DNA from 3 places in the Pantoea brenneri genome. Region 3 is predicted to be linked to each of the others. Evidence: predicted binding sites of a transcription regulator. Region 3 holds the regulator's gene; each other region holds the start of a gene.
The links. Region 3 encodes sigma-54, which starts transcription at its own class of promoters, with help from an activator protein. Its sites were predicted from a motif close to GTTGGCACANNTTTCGCTNT; they were not measured.
Positions count from the first base shown of each region.

Region 1: glnK (P-II family nitrogen regulator) is a predicted target of sigma-54. The motif match lies at 1,979-1,998, and genes of this name have one in related genera.
Region 2: glnA (glutamate--ammonia ligase) is a predicted target of sigma-54. The motif match lies at 1,855-1,874, and genes of this name have one in related genera.

Region 1 covers NZ_JBCGBG010000001.1:2,118,942-2,123,636, forward strand. The annotation lists gene tesB (acyl-CoA thioesterase II) at 1-221, shown strand, start outside; gene amtB (ammonium transporter AmtB) at 269-1,555, opposite strand; gene glnK (P-II family nitrogen regulator) at 1,589-1,927, opposite strand; gene AABB92_RS10070 (SmdB family multidrug efflux ABC transporter permease/ATP-binding protein) at 2,185-3,960, opposite strand; gene AABB92_RS10075 (SmdA family multidrug ABC transporter permease/ATP-binding protein) at 3,953-4,695, opposite strand, start outside.
Region 2 covers NZ_JBCGBG010000009.1:11,517-16,211, reverse strand. The annotation lists gene typA (ribosome-dependent GTPase TypA) at 1-1,585, opposite strand, end outside; gene glnA (glutamate--ammonia ligase) at 2,022-3,431, shown strand; gene glnL (nitrogen regulation protein NR(II)) at 3,570-4,619, shown strand; gene glnG (nitrogen regulation protein NR(I)) at 4,627-4,695, shown strand, end outside.
Region 3 covers NZ_JBCGBG010000003.1:162,077-166,771, forward strand. The annotation lists gene rapZ (RNase adapter RapZ) at 1-461, opposite strand, end outside; gene ptsN (PTS IIA-like nitrogen regulatory protein PtsN) at 509-988, opposite strand; gene hpf (ribosome hibernation promoting factor) at 1,141-1,428, opposite strand; gene rpoN (RNA polymerase factor sigma-54) at 1,450-2,883, opposite strand; gene lptB (LPS export ABC transporter ATP-binding protein) at 2,932-3,657, opposite strand; gene lptA (lipopolysaccharide ABC transporter substrate-binding protein LptA) at 3,663-4,214, opposite strand; gene lptC (LPS export ABC transporter periplasmic protein LptC) at 4,189-4,695, opposite strand, start outside.

The DNA.
Region 1 (4,695 bases), on a different contig from region 3:
ACGGTAAAGGCTTTCTCGAGGCGGATATGCAGGTCGCCACCATCGATCACTCGATGTGGTTCCACCGCCCGTTCGACTTCAGCGAATGGCTGCTGTATAGCGTGGTCAGCACCTCCGCTTCTGGCGCGCGCGGTTTTGTCCGTGGCGAGTTCTATAATCAGCAAGGCGTGCTGGTGGCGTCGACGGTGCAGGAAGGGGTGATGCGGCAGCGCAGCGAATAAAAAAAGGGGCGATTTCTCGCCCCTGATTTCAAACTGTCGAGGAAAACTTATTGGTTATAAGCATTCTCGCCGTGGCTGTTGACGTCCAGACCTTCACGCTCATGCTCTTCCGGCACGCGCAGTCCGACAATCATGTCCGCCAGCTTGAAGCCGATGAAGGCTACTACTCCAGACCAGACGATGGTCAGGCCGACGCTGAACAGCTGCACCCACACCTGATGGCCCATGGTCACGCCCTCAGCGTAGCCCACACCGCCCAGTGAAGAAGAAGCGAAGACGCCGGTCAGGATACAGCCCACGATGCCGCAGACGCCGTGCACGCCGAACACATCGCAGGGATCGTCCACCCGCAGCCATTTCTTCAGGGTGGTGACGCCCCACAGTCCGGCCAGTCCACCAACCAGACCAATAATCAACGCCCCGCCGACACCCACGTAACCACAGGCTGGAGTAATAGCCACCAGCCCGGCAATGAAGCCAGAACAGGCGCCCAGCAGTGAAGGTTTACCGCGTACGGCCCACTCACCAAAGGTCCATGACAGCACCGCGCCCGCAGTAGCGACAACGGTATTCAGGAAGGCCAGCGCCGCAATTTCGTTAGCCGCCGAGGCAGAACCGGCGTTGAAGCCGAACCAGCCCACATAGAGGATGGCGGTACCGGTGAAGACCATTGGCAGGTTATGCGGTTTGAACGCTTCTTTGCCGAAGCCAGCACGTTTGCCAACCAGATAAGCACCAACCAGTCCGGCAACTGCGGCATTGATGTGCACCACGGTGCCGCCAGCGAAGTCCAGCGCGCCATCCTGAGCCAGGAAGCCGCCCGCCCACACCATATGTGCGATAGGCAGATAGGCCAGGGTCAGCCAGACACCAACAAAAATCAGCACGGCAGAGAAACGGATACGTTCAGCAATGGCACCGACAATCAGGCCGACGGTGATACAGGCAAACGATGCCTGGAAGGCAACGTGGATATACTGGTAGAAGCTGCCCATTACTGCGGTCAGCTGGATGTTTTTCAGCATCGCCCAGCCGAAGCCACCAAAGAAGGCGTTACCTTCGCTAAAGGCCAGTGAATAGCCGTAAACCATCCACAATACGCAGACCAGAGAAAAGGTGACCGCAACCTGTGTCAGCATGGAGAGGACGTTCTTGCCGCGAATCAATCCGCCGTAAAACAGCGCAATACCTGGAATCGACATAAACAGCACCAGCGCGGTGCAAATCATCATAAATGCGTTATCAGCCTTGTCCGCAACGGCAGGTGCAGCCATCGCGAGCGATGGTAACAGTGCCATGCTGGTGAGGCCCAACTTAGCGAAAACTTTATTCATTTTTTTCCATCCCATCACAGTACTGAGTCTTAATTACAGAGCGGCTTCGTCGGTCTCGCCGGTACGAATACGAATGACGCGCTGCAGTTCAGCCACGAAAATTTTACCGTCGCCAATTTTGCCGGTGTAAGCCGCTTTACTGATGACATCCACCACTTCGTCTAACTGATCGTCAGCGATGGCGATGTCAATTTTGACTTTAGGCAGGAAGTTCACGCTGTATTCTGCGCCACGGTACAGCTCCGCGTGGCCTTTCTGACGACCAAAACCTTTTACTTCGGAGACGGTCAGCCCCTGAATGCCGATAGAGGATAACGCTTCACGCACATCCTCCAGCTTGAATGGCTTAATTACGACGGTAACCAGCTTCATTGGATCCCCTCCAGCGATTAAATGAGTGAGTCTCACGGACACGCAGGGATCTAAGCAAAGCCTGTGCCATAAATAAAAAAACCGTGGAATCAATCACCGAGGCGAGACGGGGCAAGGCGTGTTTTGTCGGGGGTCAGTCAGCAGCGCAGAGAATGGCGCACTGCCAGAAAAGCGAATGCACTCCTTTGGTGCATCAGGCATCAAAGGCGTGCATTTATACAGATTATTCTGATAAAACCGCGCAAAAAAGGTGCAACTTACCCTGCGGTTGTTAAGGGGATGCCCGTCGCCAGATCATCACCTACCTGCTGCAGCTGATACATCTGCCAGTAACGGCCTTGCAGCGCCAGTAATTGCGCGTGATTCCCCTGCTCGACCACCCTGCCACGATGCAGCACCAGGATGTTATCCGCTTCGGTAATTGTTGAGAGCCGGTGGGCGATCACCACCAGCGTACTGTGCTGGCGAAGGGTTCGCAGCGTTTGCTGAATCGCCTGCTCGGTGCCCGAGTCGATATTGGCTGTCGCCTCGTCGAGGATCATCACCTGCGGCAGATCGACAAGGACTCGCGCCAGCGCCAGCAGCTGCTTTTGACCCACAGACAGATTGTTGCCCTGCTCGCCCAGCCGGGTGTGAATGCCGTCAGGCAATGCACGCGCCAGAGGGGCCAGCTGCACCTGCTCCAGCACCGTCCAGACCGCCTCTTCGCTGATCTCGCGACCAAGCCGGACGTTAGCCAGCAGCGTATCCGCCAGCACCACCGGATCCTGCTGAACCATCGCGATACCCCGCCGCAGTACTGCATGGCTGAGTTCGCCAATCGGACGATCGTCAATGCGTATCTCACCGCGGGTAATCGGGTAGTAACCCATTAACAGATTTGCCAGGGTACTTTTGCCGCTGCCGGTATGCCCGACCAGCGCCACAAAGCTGCGTGACGGCACCTCAAGATTGATTTCGCTGAGCACGTCACGATCTTCGCGATAGGCAAAGCTGAGGTTTCTCAGGGTCAGACGACCGGTGGCCAGCGGCCGCGCGTCGGGCCCATACTGCTGCTGCGCCGCATCCATCAGCTCGAAGATCCGCTCGCCCGAGACCACCGCCTGCTGCAACATCGATTGCTGGGTGGTGAGCTCAATCAGCGGCTCATTCAGCCGTCCCAGATAGGTAATAAAGGCATACAGTACGCCGACTTCAAACACGCCGGGCACGGAGAAACTGAACAGCATCAGCAATCCGCACAACACCATGGCTGAAAACAGGCTTAACAACGGGCGCAGCAGGAAACCGTCAAGCCGCAGCGTTTCCATCCGCGCCAGATAGTGCGAACGACTCGCCTCGCCCATCCGCTCGCCAAAACGCGCCTGCTGACGAAACTGCTGGATCACGCTCATGCCGCTGATCACTTCGTTGAAGCCGTTATTAATGTCGGCCAGATAGCTGCGGACCCGGCGGGCAATCGGCGTGCTGTAACGCTGGTAAATCAGCATCACGACCAGCACCAGCGGGAAAATCATCATCGCTACCAGCGCCATACGCCAGTCGAGGCTGAACATCGCCACCATCATGGCGCCTACCAGTGCCGCGCTGCGCAGTACCGTCGCCACCACCGTGACATAGAGATCACGGATTACTTCGGTGTCATTGGTGACGCGCGAAATAATCTGTCCGACCGGCTGGGTGTCGAAGGCGCTGAGCGGCTGGCACAGCGCGGCATTCATCACGTCACTGCGCAAGCGCTGCACCACCCCAATGGCGGCGCGGTTAAACAGCAGTGCCTGCCAGTAATGCAGGGCGGCCGCCAGCAGTTGCAGCAGGATAAAACTCACTACCAGCCCGGTAACCAGCCCCCACGGCATCTGATGTTTCGCCACCAGATTGTCGATGAAGTAACTGACCAGCACCGGCCCGGTCACTTCGGCGGCGGCGGCAATCCATAACATGCCCACCGCCAGCGACAGGGATTTCCGCCACGGCTTGCCGTAACTTAACAGGCGCTTCAGGGTGGGCCACAAGCGGGCAGACTTAGCCATGCGGCACTCCTTTCTCATTCTCATCGTCATCCAGCGCGGCTTCCAGCTGCTGATAACGGTACATGTCGCGATACCAGCCCGGGCGATCCGCCAGCGCTTCATGATCGCCACGCTGCGCGATGGTGCCGTGCTGTAGCACCAGAATTTCACTGGCTTCAGTCAGCGCCGATAAACGGTGGGCGCTGATGATCAGGGTCCGGCCTCGTCCCCACTGGCGCAGATTGTGCAGTATTTCATGCTCGGTACGGCCATCTACCGCCGACAGCGCATCATCAAGCACCAGGATTTCCGCGTTCAGCAGCAGCGCGCGCGCAATCGAGATACGCTGCTTCTGCCCGCCCGACAGCATCACGCCACGCTCCCCGACTTCGGTTTCATAGCCCTGCGGCAGCCGCAGAATATCCTCGTGAACGCAGGCCAGCGTGGCGGCCCGCTCAATTTCCTGCTGGGTCGCACCCGGTTTTCCCAGCGCGATGTTGTTGGCGACGCTGTCAGAAAACAGAAACGGGGTCTGACTGACCACCGCCAGCCGGCTGCGCCAGCTGTCCAGCCGCAGCTGTGGCAGCGGAATCTGGTGATAGCGGATATCGCCCTGCTGGATATCAAAATGGCGCTGGATCAGGCTGAGCAGCGTACTCTTGCCGCTGCCGGTCGGGCCGCACAGCCCCAGCATTTCGCCAGGTTTCAGTTCGAAACTGACCTGACTCAGCACCGGACCGGCACTGGCCGGATAGT
Region 2 (4,695 bases), on a different contig from region 3:
GGCTGTGAATACCGATGATCTGGCCTTCATACACTTCTGCACCGTGACCCAGGAACAGCTTACCGCGGTCCTGCAGGCCGAACAGCGCGAACGCAACGGCTTTACCCTGACCGTTAGAGATCAGTACGCCGTTCTGACGCTGGCCCACTTCGCCCGGACGAATATCGTCGTAGTGGCTAAAGGTGGAGTACAGCAGACCGGTACCTGAGGTCATGGTCATGAATTCGTTACGGAAGCCGATCAGGCCACGGCTTGGGATCACGTAGTCGAGACGTACGCGGCCTTTGCCATCCGGATCCATGTTTTTCAGATCGCCCTTACGCTCACCCATGGCTTGCATGACTGAACCCTGGTTGTTCTCTTCGATATCCAGCGTTACGTTCTCGAATGGCTCTTGTTTACGGCCATCGATTTCGCGGAAGATAACTTTCGGACGGGATACCGCCAGTTCGAAACCTTCACGACGCATGTTTTCGATCAGAACAGACAGGTGCAGCTCACCACGACCTGATACGCGGAACGCGTCAGCATCTTCGGTTTCTTCAACACGCAGCGCCACGTTGTGTACCAGTTCTTTGTTCAGACGCTCAAGGATCTGACGTGAAGTCACGTACTTACCTTCTTTACCGCAGAACGGTGAGGTGTTGACGTTAAAGAACATGGTTACCGTTGGCTCATCCACGCTCAGCGCTGGCAGCGCCTGAACATTTTGTGGATCGCAAATGGTGTCAGAGATATTCAGCTCGCCCAGACCGGTGATGGCGATGATGTCGCCCGCTTCAGCCAGGTCGCTGTCGATACGCTCCAGACCCAGGTGAGTCAGCACTTTACCGACTTTACCGTTACGGGTTTTACCTTCGCTATCGATAATGGTGACTTGCTGGTTAGGCTTCACTTTACCGCGCTTGATGCGGCCGATACCGATAACACCCAGGTAGTTGTTGTAGTCCAGCTGCGAGATTTGCATCTGCAGTGGCGCTTCAGCTTCAACCTGTGGTGGAGAAACGTGGTCAACAATCGCCTGATACAGCGGAGTCATATCGTCCGCCATATCGGTGTGCTCCAGACCTGCAATACCATTCAGCGCCGAGGCGAAAATGATAGGGAAGTCGAGCTGCTCGTCGGTCGCGTCGAGGTTAACGAACAGGTCGAATACCTGATCAACAACCCAATCCGGACGCGCGCCAGGACGGTCAACTTTATTGATAACCACAATCGGCTTCAGACCATGCGCGAACGCTTTTTTGGTCACGAAGCGAGTTTGCGGCATAGGGCCATCCATCGCATCTACAACCAGCAGCACCGAGTCCACCATGGACATGACGCGCTCAACTTCACCACCGAAGTCGGCGTGTCCTGGGGTATCAACGATGTTGATACGGTAGTCATTCCACTTAATGGCGGTGTTTTTTGCGAGGATGGTAATCCCACGCTCTTTCTCCAAATCATTGGAGTCCATCACGCGCTCGGTTGCTTCGGTACGGGCATCAAAAGTACCGGATTGTTGCAGCAGTTTGTCAACCAGGGTGGTCTTTCCATGGTCAACGTGCGCGATGATGGCGATGTTACGCAAATTTTCGATCACAGCTTTGCCTCAGGCATTAGAAATAGCGCGCTATTGTACACGGATTAAGCGGAAGACTGAACACGATCACACTTTTCACTGAAAGTTTATTGCATTGCCGCAAATTCGCACTGTTCCCGGTGCAGAAAATGCACTAAGTTGGGCTGTTGCACCACTTTAGTGCTTAACGATCGACCAAAAGCACCATAATAGTGCACTGAGACTATCGTGGTGCAGCGACCGGAGGACAAAAAGGTGCACCACAGGGCGATTTAACCGACACGGAGAAAGTTGGCACAGAATTCGCTTTATCTCTTTTAAGCGCAAACGCCAGTCAGACGACGGTTGAAGAGCGTGCCGGAATAGCCAGGTCAGGGATGGCAGTAGTCAGAAACGCATTCCCGGCAACGACGTTCCCTCACCATGTAGACAATGACCATTTCCAGGAGAGTTGAGTATGTCCGCTGAACACGTTCTCTCGATGATGAACGAGCATGAAGTTAAGTTTGTTGACCTGCGTTTTACCGATACCAAAGGTAAAGAACAGCACGTTACTATCCCTGCTCACCAGGTTAACGCTGACTTCTTCGAAGAAGGCAAAATGTTCGATGGCTCCTCCATCGGTGGCTGGAAAGGCATTAACGAATCAGACATGGTGCTGATGCCTGACGCTACTACGGCGGTCATGGATCCTTTCTTTGAAGATTCTACGCTGATCATCCGTTGTGACATTCTCGAGCCTGGCACCATGCAGGGCTACGATCGTGACCCACGCTCAATTGCTAAGCGCGCTGAAGATTTCCTGCGTTCTTCCGGCATCGCTGACACCGTGCTGTTTGGGCCAGAGCCTGAATTCTTCCTGTTCGATGACATCCGTTTCGGTTCATCGACCTCCGGTTCACACGTTGCTATCGACGATATCGAAGCGGCCTGGAACACCGGCAAAGAGTACGAAGGCGGTAACAAAGGTCACCGTCCAGGTCTGAAAGGCGGCTACTTCCCGGTGCCACCGGTTGACTCATCACAGGACATCCGTTCTGCCATGTGTCTGACGATGGAGCAGATGGGTCTGGTGGTTGAAGCGCATCACCACGAAGTGGCGACTGCGGGTCAGAACGAAGTGGCAACCCGCTTCAATACCATGACCAAAAAAGCCGACGAAATTCAGATCTACAAATATGTCGTGCACAACGTGGCCCACGCCTACGGCAAAACGGCGACCTTTATGCCGAAGCCAATGTTTGGCGACAACGGTTCAGGTATGCACTGCCATATGTCACTGTCTAAAGGCGGCCAGAACCTGTTCTCCGGTGACAAATACGGCGGCCTGTCTGAAATGGCGCTGTTCTACATCGGCGGTATCATCAAGCACGCGAAAGCGATCAACGCGCTGGCGAACCCGACCACCAACTCCTACAAGCGTCTGGTCCCTGGTTACGAAGCCCCGGTTATGCTGGCGTACTCTGCCCGCAACCGTTCAGCCTCAATCCGTATCCCGGTTGTAGCCAGCCCGAAAGCACGTCGTATTGAAGCGCGCTTCCCGGACCCAGCGGCTAACCCATACCTGGCATTCACCGCACTGCTGATGGCTGGCCTCGACGGCATCATCAACAAGATCCATCCTGGCGATGCGATGGATAAAAACCTGTATGACCTGCCACCGGAAGAAGAAGCTGAGATTCCAAAAGTTGCTGGCTCGCTGGAAGAAGCGCTGAACGCCCTGAACGAAGACCGCGAGTTCCTGACTCGTGGCGGCGTGTTCACCGACGAAACCATCGACGCTTACATCGAATTGCGTAAAGCAGAACTGGACCGCGTCCGCATGACGCCACATCCGGTAGAGTTCGAGCTTTACTACAGCGTTTAATTGGTCAGACGTTTTTGTTGCCGTGGAAACTTTCAGCCCATCTTCGGATGGGCTTTTTTCTCCGCGAATTCACCGTTCATTCGCCTTCATTTCGGCTTAAAGACTAAAATGCACTAACTTAGTGCAGAGGAACGCTGTATGGCAACTGGCTCTCTGCCCGATGCAGGGCAGATTCTCAACGCGTTAATCAACAGTATTTTGTTGGTGGATAACGACCTGGTTATCCACTATGCCAATCCGGCGGCGCAGCAATTACTGGCGCAAAGCTCACGTAAATTGTTCGGCACGCCGTTACCGGAACTGACCGGCTACTTTTCGCTGAATATTGAGGTGATGCGCGAGAGTCTTGAGGCTGGCCAGGGATTTACCGACAGTGAAGTCACGCTGGTAGTCGATGGACGCGCGCACATCATGTCGCTGACCGCCCAGCGTTTGCCCGATGGCTTACTTCTGCTGGAAATGGCGCCGATGGATAATCAGCGTCGTCTCAGTCAGGAACAGTTACAGCACGCTCAGCAGGTAGCCGCGCGCGATTTGGTGCGCGGCCTGGCGCATGAAATCAAAAATCCGCTGGGTGGATTACGCGGTGCCGCCCAGTTGTTATCACGCGCCCTGCCCGATCCGTCGCTGAACGAATATACCAAAGTGATTATTGAACAGGCGGACCGGTTGAGAAATCTGGTCGATCGCCTGTTAGGGCCGCAGCAGCCCGGCATGCACATCACCCAAAGCATTCACCAGGTGGCTGAGCGCGTAGTGAATCTGGTGTCGATGGAGCTGCCGGATAACGTCTCTCTGGTGCGTGATTACGATCCCAGCCTGCCGGAACTGCCACACGACCCCGATCAGATTGAACAGGTGTTACTCAACGTCGTCCGTAATGCGCTGCAGGCGTTAGGCGACGAGGGCGGCACCATTATTATTCGCACCCGTACCGCGTTCCAGCTCACGCTGCACGGCACGCGTTACCGTCTGGTGGCGCGGATTGATATTGAAGATGATGGCCCCGGCATTCCCGCCCAGCTGCAGGATACGCTGTTTTATCCGATGGTCAGCGGCCGGGAAGGCGGAACCGGTTTAGGCCTCTCCATCGCCCGTAGCCTGATTGATCAACATTCAGGAAAAATAGAATTTAACAGTTGGCCGGGACACACCGAGTTTTCGGTTTACCTGCCCATTCGCCAGTGAGGTTTCTATGCAACGAGGGATAGTCTGGATCGTCGATGACGATAGCTCCATCCGCTGGGTGCTTGAACGCGCGCTC
Region 3 (4,695 bases):
CCCAGCAGCCGGGTACGCAGCATCTCTGCCAGTTCGTGGACCGACATTTCTGAGGTATCGATGATCAGATCGGCCCGTGAACGCAGTGGCTCCAGCAAATCACTCTCTTCATCAATGGCGCTTTCCAGCGACAGATTTTTACTGGAGAGCGGATGCAGACGGCGGGTGTCGCTGTAGCGGCGAATCAGGGTATTACGATCGGCATCAAGAAACAGCAGCTGGGGTGAAAATGAGTCGGGCAGGTTATTCAGCGCGGTTTCAAAAATCTCAGGGGATTCAGGCATGTTGCGTACGTCAATGCTCACCGCTGCCGAGATGTTGCGCTCCGCCAGCGAGTTGGCCAACTCGGGCAATAGCACCACCGGCAGGTTATCGACGCAGTAAAAACCCATATCTTCCAGCGCGCGTAGCGCCACTGACTTCCCCGAGCCTGACCGACCGCTCACGATCATCAGCACCATGACCTTCTCTCCCGTTTTAAAACCGGCACGCGGCCGGTAAAGACGCTTTACTGCTCTGACTGGCCTTCTGTGATAATGGCATAGAGCTCTTCATCACTTTGCGCGGCGCGCAGACGGCGACAGACGGTTTTATCCGCCAGACGCTTCGCCACCAGTGAAAGGGTGTGCAGGTGAGTTTTGCACTGGTCAGCCGGTACCAGCAGGGCAAACAACAGATCGACCGGCTGATTATCAACGGCATCAAACGCGATCGGCTGTTCAAGGCTGATAAACACCCCGACAGCACGTAGCGTATCCTCTTCCAGTTTACCGTGTGGTATGGCAATGCCGTTGCCAATACCGGTACTGCCCATGCGTTCACGGGTGAGGATCGCTTCAAAAAGCGTCTGGTGCGGCAGGTTGAGCTGCTTAGCGGCCAGTTCGCTGATGATTTCCAGCGCGCGTTTTTTGCTCTGGCAGTGTACGCCGCTGCGGGTGCAGTCAGGCGAAAGCACTGTGCTCAATTCCAGTGTTAGATCGTTGTTCATTATCGTTTCACTTGCGAGTTAACCTGGCCATCAGCCACCAGCGTATCATGATGCTGGCAGTAAATGGCGCTTGCTTAGATGACAAAACGGGGCGGATTATCCGCCCCATCCTGTCGGCTCTGCGCGGCAGGCGCGCGTAGCTAGCGTGAAGGTTAGTGTTTTTTCAGTTTATCTTTGTGTTTGGTCAGCTGACGGGCGAGCTTGTCGATCAACCCGTCAATCGCCGCATACATATCTTCCGCTTCGGACGTGGCGTGCAGCTCGCCACCGTTTATGTGCAGCGTTGCGTCAGCCACCTGGGTGACTTTCTCAACTTTCAGCACAATATAAACCTGATTGATATGTTCGAAATAGTGTTCCAGTTTGGCAAATTTACCGCTGACGAAATCGCGCAGTGGTGCGGTGATTTCAACATTTTGCCCGGTAAGGTTCAGCTGCATAGGTCTTCCTTCTCATTTCTGTCAAACCAGCTGTTTGCGCTGGTTCGATGGCGGGATGGATAAAGACTCGCGGTATTTGGCGACGGTACGACGTGCCACCATGATCCCTTGATCAGATAACATGGAGGTGAGTTTACTGTCGCTCAAGGGTTTGGCTGGATTTTCCGCCGAGATTAATTTTTTCACCAGTGCGCGAATGGCTGTCGATGAGGCTTCGCCGCCACCTTCAGTATTCACGTGACTGGAGAAAAAGTACTTCAGTTCAAAAATGCCTCGCGGACTGTGCAGATACTTTTGCGTAGTGACGCGGGAAATGGTCGATTCGTGCATCTCAACCGCCTGGGCGATATCGGCCAGCACCATCGGGCGCATAAACTCTTCGCCCTGTTCAAAGAAGGCCTGCTGCTGCTCGACAATACAGCGTGTCACTTTCAGCAGCGTATCGTTGCGGCTTTCCAGGCTTTTAATCAGCCAGCGCGCTTCCTGCAGGTTGCTGCGAATGAACTGACTGTCGCTGTCGTTACGCGTCGCCCCGCTCATGGCGGCATACTGCTGGTTGATCTTGAGGCGCGGGACGCTGTCGGCGTTCAGTTCAACCGTCCAGCGGCTGCCGACTTTCCGCACCAGCACGTCGGGGATCACATATTCCGGTTCACCGGTATTAATTGACTGACCGGGACGCGGGTCCAGCGACTGAATTAACATCATCGCCTCTTTCAGCACCTCTTCTTTGAGGCGCGTCACCCGCATCAGGCTGCGAAAATCGTGGTTGGCCAGCAGATCCAGATGTTCACTGACGATCAGGCGGGCTTCCGCCAGCATCGGCGTCTCGGGCGCATATTGCGACAGCTGCACCAGCAGACAGTCGCGCAGATCGCGCGCACCGACGCCAACCGGATCAAAGCGCTGAATGCGTTTCAGCACCGCTTCGACTTCATCGGCCTCAAGCTCATCGTTGCCGATGCTGTCGAGGATCTCGTCAAGCGAAACGGTGAGGTATCCGGTATCGTCGATCGCATCCACGATCGAAGTGGCAATAGCGCGGTCAGTATCGCTAAATGGCGTTAGCTCAACCTGCCACATCAGGTAATCCTGCAGTGACTGGGTGGTTTCGCCCTGATAAACCGGTAACTCATCATCCTGATAATCGGTACCGGTCCCGGATGGCGTGCCGGCGGTGTAGATTTCATCCCAGGTCGCGTCCAGCGGCAGCTCGTCAGGCATCTCTTTCTGCTCAAGCGCTTCACGGGTATCCAGCGCTTCGCCTTCAGGAGCCTCACGAGAGTCGATTTCATCATGCAGGTCGGTTTGTTCAAGCAGCGGATTACTTTCCAGTGCCAGCTGTAACTCCTGCTGGAGTTCAAGCGTAGAGAGTTGCAGCAGACGAATCGCCTGCTGCAACTGCGGTGTCATCGCCAGCTGTTGGCTGAGCCTGAGTTGCAAACCTTGCTTCATAGACAGGATGGTAGTTCCCAGGTAAACATCAGTATTTACGACACCTTATCAGAGTCTGAACTCTTCACCCAAATAAACCCGCTTAACCTGCTCATCTGCCAGAATTTCATTCGGCGTACCGTGCGCGATCAGGTGGCCCTGACTGACGATATATGCCCGTTCGCACACCGCTAAGGTTTCGCGCACGTTATGGTCGGTAATCAACACGCCAAGGCCGCTGTCACGCAAATGCTCAATGATTTTCTTGATGTCGATGACCGAGATCGGGTCGACACCCGCAAACGGTTCATCCAGCAGGATAAATTTAGGGTTGGCGGCCAGCGCGCGGGCGATCTCGACCCGGCGACGTTCACCGCCGGAGAGCGCCTGACCCATGCTGTCGCGCAGGTGCTCAATGTGAAACTCTTCCATCAGCTCGTTGGCGCGATCCTGACGCTGCTCTTCGGTGAGGTCGTCACGGATTTGCAGAACCGCCATCAGGTTATCGTAGACGCTGAGGCGACGGAAAATAGAGGCCTCCTGCGGCAGATAGCCGATACCGCGACGCGCACGGGCATGCAGCGGCAGGATACTGATATCTTCGTCATCGATAATAATGCGTCCCGCATCGCGCGGCACAATGCCGACCACCATGTAAAAGGTGGTGGTTTTACCGGCACCGTTGGGACCCAGCAGGCCGACAATCTCGCCTGACTTTACCTGCAGACTGACATCTTCTACCACGCGACGGCCTTTATATGCCTTCGCCAGGTTTTCTGCGATTAATGTGGCCATAGCTATCAGTTACTCTTCTTTCCGCTGTTGGACGAACCTTTATCCTGCAGTTGCGACGGCACCAGCACGGTGGTGACGCGCTTATTCTGGCCCTGGCTGTAAGCCTGCATTTTCTGCTCTTTCACCAGATAGGTAATGCGATCGCCCTTGATGTTGCTGTCCTGCTGCTCAATGAAGGCGTTGCCGGTCAGTTCAACAAAGTCGTTAGCCAGTTCATAGTGCAGTTTTGCCGCATGGCCCTGCACCGGTTTGCCGCTGTCCTGCATCTGGTAGAAGGTGGCAGGATTGCCGTACGCATCGACGATGGTTTTCTTGCTGTCGCCGCCCGGACGGGTCACCACCACTTTATCAGCGGTGATTTTGATCGAACCCTGAGTGACGATAACGTTGCCGGTAAAGGTCGCGACATTGCCCTGCAGATCCAGCGCCTGGTTCTGCGAGTCAATATTGACGGGCTTATCCGAGTCACCGGTCAGGGCCAGCGCAGGCACGCTGCTCGCCAGCAGCATGCTGGCGAGTAAAAGCTTAAGGCTATTTTTGTTCATTTTGAATTTCATAAGAAGTTTTGACCTTTTCGATTAACTCGGCGTTTTTTGTCCGTAAATTGCCGCGCATTTTCATGCCGGTGGAGTTAAAACTGCGGCCATACAGCGTCACCTGGTCGTCAGAGGTAACGTCCTGAGTGACAAGGTTAACCTGCGCATTGTCGGTTTTGACCCGGTCAAGCTGGGAATCCTGTGTCAGCGTATTCAGTTCCACATGACCATACAGATAAAGCATACGATCTTTGGTGAGCTTTGCTTTGTCGGCACGGAGTGTCCAGGTCGGCACTTTATTTTCGTCGTAGGTGGTCATCACCGGATTATCGAACCAGCTCAGTTCCTGATCCGAAAAGTAGGTCACTTTATCGGAAACCAGCTTATACGACAGTGCACCCTGTGGGTTATAAACCACGGTGTGGGAATCCGCACTGGTATAGGTCGGTGCCTGGTTATCGGTGGCAACCGGCGTATTCTCATCCTGGTTGGTAAGATTCCA